2 regions of the Vibrio sp. genome follow, and region 1 is predicted to be linked to the other one. Evidence: predicted binding sites of a transcription regulator. Region 1 holds the regulator's gene; the other holds the start of a gene.

What was found. Region 1 encodes PurR, which represses purine synthesis genes. Its sites were predicted from a motif close to TNANGNAAACGTTTNCNTNA; they were not measured.
Region 2: a site for PurR is predicted at 1,603-1,622, ahead of folD (bifunctional methylenetetrahydrofolate dehydrogenase/methenyltetrahydrofolate cyclohydrolase FolD). Genes of this name have one in related genera too.

What each region holds. Positions count from the first base shown of each region.
Region 1 is NZ_CFHWOM010000062.1:9,034-12,446, forward strand. Features, by position in the region: gene AC4MRV_RS19135 (TVP38/TMEM64 family protein) at 1-148, opposite strand, end outside; gene AC4MRV_RS19140 (TfoX/Sxy family DNA transformation protein) at 311-904, opposite strand; cyclic di-GMP riboswitch class I at 1,106-1,191, opposite strand; gene purR (HTH-type transcriptional repressor PurR) at 1,334-2,341, opposite strand; gene torD (molecular chaperone TorD) at 2,556-3,203, opposite strand.
Region 2 is NZ_CFHWOM010000016.1:34,243-37,655, reverse strand. Features, by position in the region: gene AC4MRV_RS11120 (RDD family protein) at 48-527, opposite strand; gene AC4MRV_RS11115 (HAD-IB family phosphatase) at 657-1,283, opposite strand; tRNA gene AC4MRV_RS11110 (tRNA-Arg) at 1,412-1,488, opposite strand; gene folD (bifunctional methylenetetrahydrofolate dehydrogenase/methenyltetrahydrofolate cyclohydrolase FolD) at 1,690-2,550, shown strand; gene AC4MRV_RS11100 (NupC/NupG family nucleoside CNT transporter) at 2,634-3,413, opposite strand, start outside.

The DNA of each region.
Region 1 (3,413 bases):
CAGCAAAGATAAAATTCTCATTAATGTAGTCAGCTAGCGCTAGTTGCTGTGCTTTGGCATTCTCAAGTGTTAAATATTGGCCAAAGTTCATCGCTAAAAACACGATAAGAGTGACCAGTACTATGCCAATGATCAATTTTTTGTTCATAACAGCGTCCTTATACAATCTGCGCTCAAGGTAACTTGTGCCCTATAGTTACATACTTAAGTAAGTATAGGGAATCATTGATATAGGGAATAAGAACGAGTCATGAAGCAGAAAATTTCCATCAAAAGTAAAAAAGCCAGCATTATGCTGGCTTTTTATCAATCAGTTGGAGAGTTTGCTAAGTAACTCTTGTCGACGAGTTTGAGGTATTACTGACCAGTGCGTACCTTTTATTGCACCTTCTAGCGCCCAAAGTAACTCAACACTGACTTCTGCTGAATGAGAAGACTGAATAGCCTTATAAGCATTGACTGCGCCCGCTTCTTCCAAGGATTCAACGTCGTCAATCCCTGCCTTTTTCAGCATTCTTTCCGTTGCTAATCGCAAGTTAGGTAAATCTTTCAAGCGGTTAGGCTTAGCTTTTGATTGTATCTTTTTCTCTTCTTTTGCCGCTTTTAAAGCTTGTTTAGCAAGCGCTAATGTTCGTTCGGTGTCAGAAGAAAGATCATCAGTTAATGCAAAATATTTGGTTACGACGGGGAAACCGCGTTTTTTATAAACGTATGGTTCCAGCGCAAGGGTTTTAAACTGCTGTGTAAGCTGTTCATCAGCGCGCACGTGCAGTCTGTCATTTACCACCAAGGCAAACATCGTTTCATCTGCGAAAATGCCGAAGCCGCCAAACATTGAACGAGACTTAATTTGACCAAGTTGCTCAAACAGTCTCATTGAGTCTTTTAGTATTGGTTTATCCATGCTGTAATTTCTCGGTGTATATGTATACGCCACCAATTCAGGTCCGAGAGAGTAGCAAAATAATGCAGAAATTTTGTCAGTAAGGTGTCATACAAGAAAACACTTCGTAAAATATCGACGAATTCCATGTCTAGTGCTGTTACGTGTTAAGACGCGTCTAGATTACGAGAAATCTTATTGTACTAGTTTTGCATATTTGCCATCGGCAACCCCGCTGCCTTGTACTAATGACTTAAGGCCGGTGGCTTTGCGTCCCATCCTTTCGGAATGGTTTGCCCTGTTCGTGGCATTAATCGAACTATTTAAGAATAAATAATATTTGAGGTAAGTATCACACTTGGAGTGACTAAATGTGATCTTGGTTCAGTAAATTGATGGGGGTTATGCGTTTGGCTAATCAATAATCATATTGCCAAACGCATATCGTTATTACTTGTTAAGGTTGCGAACCGTACAACGCTCAACAATTTCTGGGTGCATTTCAAAAACGCGTTTTTCGTGTTCTTTGTCCTTTATGCGCTCTAGCAGAATTTCAAACGCATTTTTACCAACACGACGTTTTGGCTGGTGAACTGTTGTTAGTGGTGGAGAGAAGTATTCCGCTAACTCAATATTGTCATAGCCAATGATCGACATGTCTTCAGGAATTTGGATACCTTTCTGCTGTAGGCGGCTCATCAAACCAAGAGCCATAGTGTCATTGAAACAGAATACTGCAGTAGGGCGCTTGTCCATTGCGACGATCTTGTCAGCAGCTAGTACGGCTGTATCACATTCAAAGTTACCTTCGAGGATCCAGTCTTCGTTGACATTGAGTTCGGCCTCTTGCATTGCGCGTCGGTATCCCGCGATACGTTCTTGGCACGCTGCTTTTTCGAAGTGACCACTTAAACAAGCGATGTCACTATGCCCGCGTTCAATAAGGTATTTCGTTGCTAGGTAGCCACCTTCTTCGGAGTTATCGATGATCTTGTCTGCTTGGGAGCTCTCTGGGCCCCAATCCATAACCACTTTTGGAATATCTTTGTGGCGATCAAGCATTTCACTTAACTCTTCAGTTAAGTCAGAACACATAACCAAGATACCATCTACACGCTTTTCAGCTAACATGCGGATGTAATCACGTTGCTTCTCGTAAATACCACCGGTATTACATAGGATCAAAGTATAACCTTGACGGTAACAGTAGCTCTCTACACCATCGATAACTTCAGAAAAGAAAAGGTTGGTTGATTGAGTAACTAACATACCGATGGTACGAGTGCTGTTACATTTCAAGCTACGAGCAACAGCACTTGGTGCGTAATTCAGTTCCTGTACTGCTTCCATGACCTTTTCTTGGGTCGCTTCTGCAACAAAACGTGTTTTATTAATTACGTGAGATACCGTTGTCGTTGACACGCCGGCTAAGCGCGCTACGTCTTTTATAGTGGCCATAAGGTTCTGTCCTGTCGATGACTGCCACGGAACAATATTCCTAAGTTTAGGATAATCTGGCAGAAAGTATCAGAAACACAAAAACCGCTGTTAATTAGCGGTTTGTATTTATTAAATTCATTTTTATCGTTTGCGGTCACGATTCTAGACCGCAAACTGGAGAAGCGCAAATAAAAAGGCTTTTGTTACCGCTTAGGGTCACAAAAAGTAAGGTTTATTCACCTTTTAAGTAGCTCGAGTCGAGCTCTAAGAATGCGACCATCAAGTTCGCGATAGCAGAATAGAAACCAAATTCGTCAATGTTTTTACATTTCGCAGCAAATTGTGGTGTCCAACTTAGTAGGTGATCGCAGATAAATGCATCTTGTGCGGCCAACGCTTCTTCCATTGCACTTTCTTGCTCCAACTCGTTAGAGCGGATGATTAGGTTACCTAAAAAATCAAGCTCGATGGCAATATGGTCTGCGGGCTCATTAAGGTTCTCATCTACCTGCACTCCATATTGTTGGAGCAGCGCTTCAATTTCTCTCGCCGGTTCATCATTCAAGAGACCTGACTTACCGATGTACATTGAAGCGTAAGGCAAAGCTGAGTCTCTATCCGATTTAAGGAACAAATCACAAAAATCTGCTGATAGCTCTAGCTGAGCATCCTCTCGGTCCATTAGGCGGTTCAAAGCGTCAATGACGTCAGAAACGGCAGGTTTTAGTGCTTCGTTCTCACCCAAACCAGTCAGAAATGAGCGAATTTCTGCAGAGTGATACTGATCTAAAGCTTCCTGAGTCAGTTCTTTTGCCATCAGGCTAGAGAGCCACCAGTAGATCTCGGCGCGTTTTTCATTAAATGCTTTAATTTCTTGCATTAGGTTTAACTCCTAAAATAACTGCGGATAGTTTACCCAATAAAAATGAACAGCGGTAACACTGGTTGTGACGAAATAAATGTAAATGTGGAAAAAAGTTAACCGATAGCCTAGGTTTGTCTTGAATCAATAAAAAATCATCTTTCTTGGTTTTAAAGTAACAAATACTAGAAATGTTACTGATTATGAATAGAATACTGGTTAAAACGA
Region 2 (3,413 bases), on a different contig from region 1:
AAAGCAGCGTTAGTAAACGCTGCTTTTTATTGAGTCAGACTAATAGCCTATGTCGCGCGAACAACTTGAGTCGAAGCAATAAAATCGTGCACACATCGCCTGCTTTTGCCAAAAATGAACAAGACTCCAAGAATGCTAATAAAACCACCCACGACAGGTACATAGCCAATTAAGAAGTAATAGGCGTAACGCTTGAAAAGCAACTCAGTAAGACGAGGCGTCTTACCATCAAGGCCTTGAATGCGAATTTTCATCACCTTCTTACCTATCGTTTGCCCCTTGTCACGTAGAAGTGTTCGGTTGATCGCTCCAAACAATACAAAATTAACAAATCCTATAACCAACAAATATCCCAAACTTGGCTCTACTGGTGGGCTTTGCATCAAACCGCTAAAGCCCCCTGTGAAATACATTAAAGGGAGAATAAAAATAGCCAAAATCAAAGAGTCGATCAGAGAGGCTACCAATCGTGCTCCTCGACCTGCTAATTGCGTTTGATACTCTACGCTAACGTGTTGCTGTTCCATAATACTTCATACCTTACAATCAATCGTCTCAGAGCATTTTGACGGAACAATGAACCAAATTAAGTCTTTTATTGTAACGATTCGACAAATACGACATAGGAATGAAAGCTATGGAAACTATTTGCGAAGTTAAGAAGCCTTTATTGAATGGCCGTCTATTTCCTTTAGTGGTCGCCAGTCTAGATAAGCGTCATGAGCAAGTCGAAGCATTGGTAAATCCTCAAGCGTATCCCCATATGCATAGATTTTTACGTATGATGACGTATCTACTCGACGAGTCAGCAAGCGCACTTTATGCTCGTGGCTACAATCCCCATTTTGATAACGCCCAGTAAAACGTCCTTGTTTTTGCTCTAACGTACTGCATACCAGCTCGATGCCTTGCGATTGGCACCAAAACTGTAAATAGAGATTGAGTCCTGCTGACACTAAATATATGTCGTCACCACACTGTTTATGCAGCTCCAAGCGCCTTTGAGCGACTTCTCTTATCACTGTCGGCAAATAGGTGGAAGAGAATTGCTGAGCAAGCTGTTCTACGATTTGAACATCTCGTCGCCAAAAAGCGACAAAGGATAAAATAGGTCGGGTTCGGCAAGCCGGCAGCCAGCCAACTTTGTACAACAAAATGACAGGCCATACGATAAGCAACCCTAGATATAACCTAAGTTTAGGCGTCGAATAGAACAGAAATTTTGTAAATGTATCTTCTGTCGTTATTGTTCCGTCAAAATCAAATAGGGCTAAATTCTTCATCTGCCGCAGCCTTCCATGCCTAAAATCCAAACAAGATTCACCAAATTACCTATATACCACTAAAGACGCCACAACCTAAAACGCAAAAACCCCGACAACTCGAGGAGTTATCGGGGTCTTTAAATAAATGGCACGCCCTATAGGATTCGAACCTATGACCACATCCTTAGAAGGGACGTGCTCTATCCAGCTGAGCTAAGGGCGCGCTACAGGGAAAGGATTATACGAGTTCGATTTCTTAAAACAAGGGCTTTTCGTAACAATATGATCTGAATGAACAAAAAAAGGACACCAACACATCAATTGATTAAAATTACCACGAAGCAAACGTTTGCTTATAGATGTTCATCAAATAATTTGCGACAATGCGCTGCAAATTATTCGCCATTCTAATTGAAGGAAAGTCATGACTGCTCAAAATATCGATGGAACGCTTATTTCCCAAACTGTTCGATCAGAAGTTGCTGCTCGAGTTAAGGCTCGCGTAGAAGCCGGCCTGCGTGCACCTGGTCTGGCAGTAGTACTGGTTGGTGAAGACCCAGCATCTCAAGTGTACGTGGGCAGTAAACGCCGCGCTTGTGAAGAAGTTGGATTTGTCTCTAAGTCATTCGACCTTCCGGCAACCTCTTCGGAAGAAGAACTCCTAGCCCTTATTGATGAGTTAAATGTTGATGCTGAAATTGATGGTATTCTAGTTCAACTACCTCTTCCAGCAGGCATTGATGCTACTCACGTGTTGGAACGCATTCATCCAGAGAAAGACGTAGATGGCTTCCATCCTTATAATGTTGGACGTTTAGCACAACGCATCCCTAAGTTACGCTCTTGTACGCCGAAAGGGATTATTACCCTACTAGACCGTTACAATATTGAGCTACGAGGAAAGCATGCGGTTGTTGTTGGAGCATCAAATATTGTTGGTCGACCAATGACACTAGAACTGCTTTTAGCAGGCTGCACAACGACAACTTGTCACCGCTTTACCAAAGATCTTGAAGGGCACGTCCGTCAAGCTGATGTCGTCGTGGTCGCCGTTGGCAAACCTAACTTTATTCCTGGCGATTGGGTCAAGAAAGGAGCCGTGGTGGTCGATGTTGGCATCAACCGTCTAGAATCAGGCAAACTAGTTGGCGATGTTGAATACGATAAAGCAAGAGAAAATGCGAGCTTTATTACTCCAGTACCAGGCGGTGTTGGTCCAATGACCGTTGCTAGTCTTATTGAAAATACCATGCTAGCGTGTGAACAGTTCCACACTAAAAAGTAGAGCTTTAAACACCACCTCAGAGAAATAGAAAGGGTTGATGTTCAATAACATCAACCCTTTTGTTTTTGAGCGAGTTGGAGTGATTACAGGCTTAGAATGACACCTGCAATTGATGCGCTCATTAAGTTCGCCATGACACCTGCGGCAATTGCGCGGAAACCAAATTTCGAAATGAATGGGCGCTTCTCTGGTACCACGCTACCTAAACCACCAATCAACATTGCCATGGTAGAGATGTTAGCAAAACCGCACAGTGCAAACGTCACGATTGCTTGAGAGTGCGCACTTAGCTGCGCTTTCACTTCTGTTAACTGGATAAATGCGACAAATTCGTTCACAACAATCTTGTTACCGATCAGTGAACCTGCAGTAATCGCTTCAGACCAAGGAATACCGAGCAACCATGCAACAGGCGCAAACAGATACCCTAGAATAAGTTCAAAGCTAAGCTCTGTACCCATTAAGCTGCCTAGCCAACCTAGCATACCGTTTAGCATCGCAATCACACTAACAAACGCTAATAGTGTTGCACCCACAGCCACTGCGATGCGCAAACCAGACATCGCCCCATCCGCCATAGCTTCAACTACGTTGGTGGCACGTGGCATTTCAACATTGTCGAGTTCAGTCTCAGCATCAATAGCTTCTGTTTCTGGCACCATGATTTTCGCCATCAGCAAACCAGCAGGGGCAGACATAAACGCAGCCGCAATTAGGAAATTCAGGTCCACACCTAATGACGCGTAGCCCACCAATGTGCCACCAGCTACGGATGCAAGACCACCCACCATAACAGCAAAAAATTGAGAATCAGTCATGTGCTTTAGGTATGGTTTTACAACCAAAGGCGCTTCAATCATGCC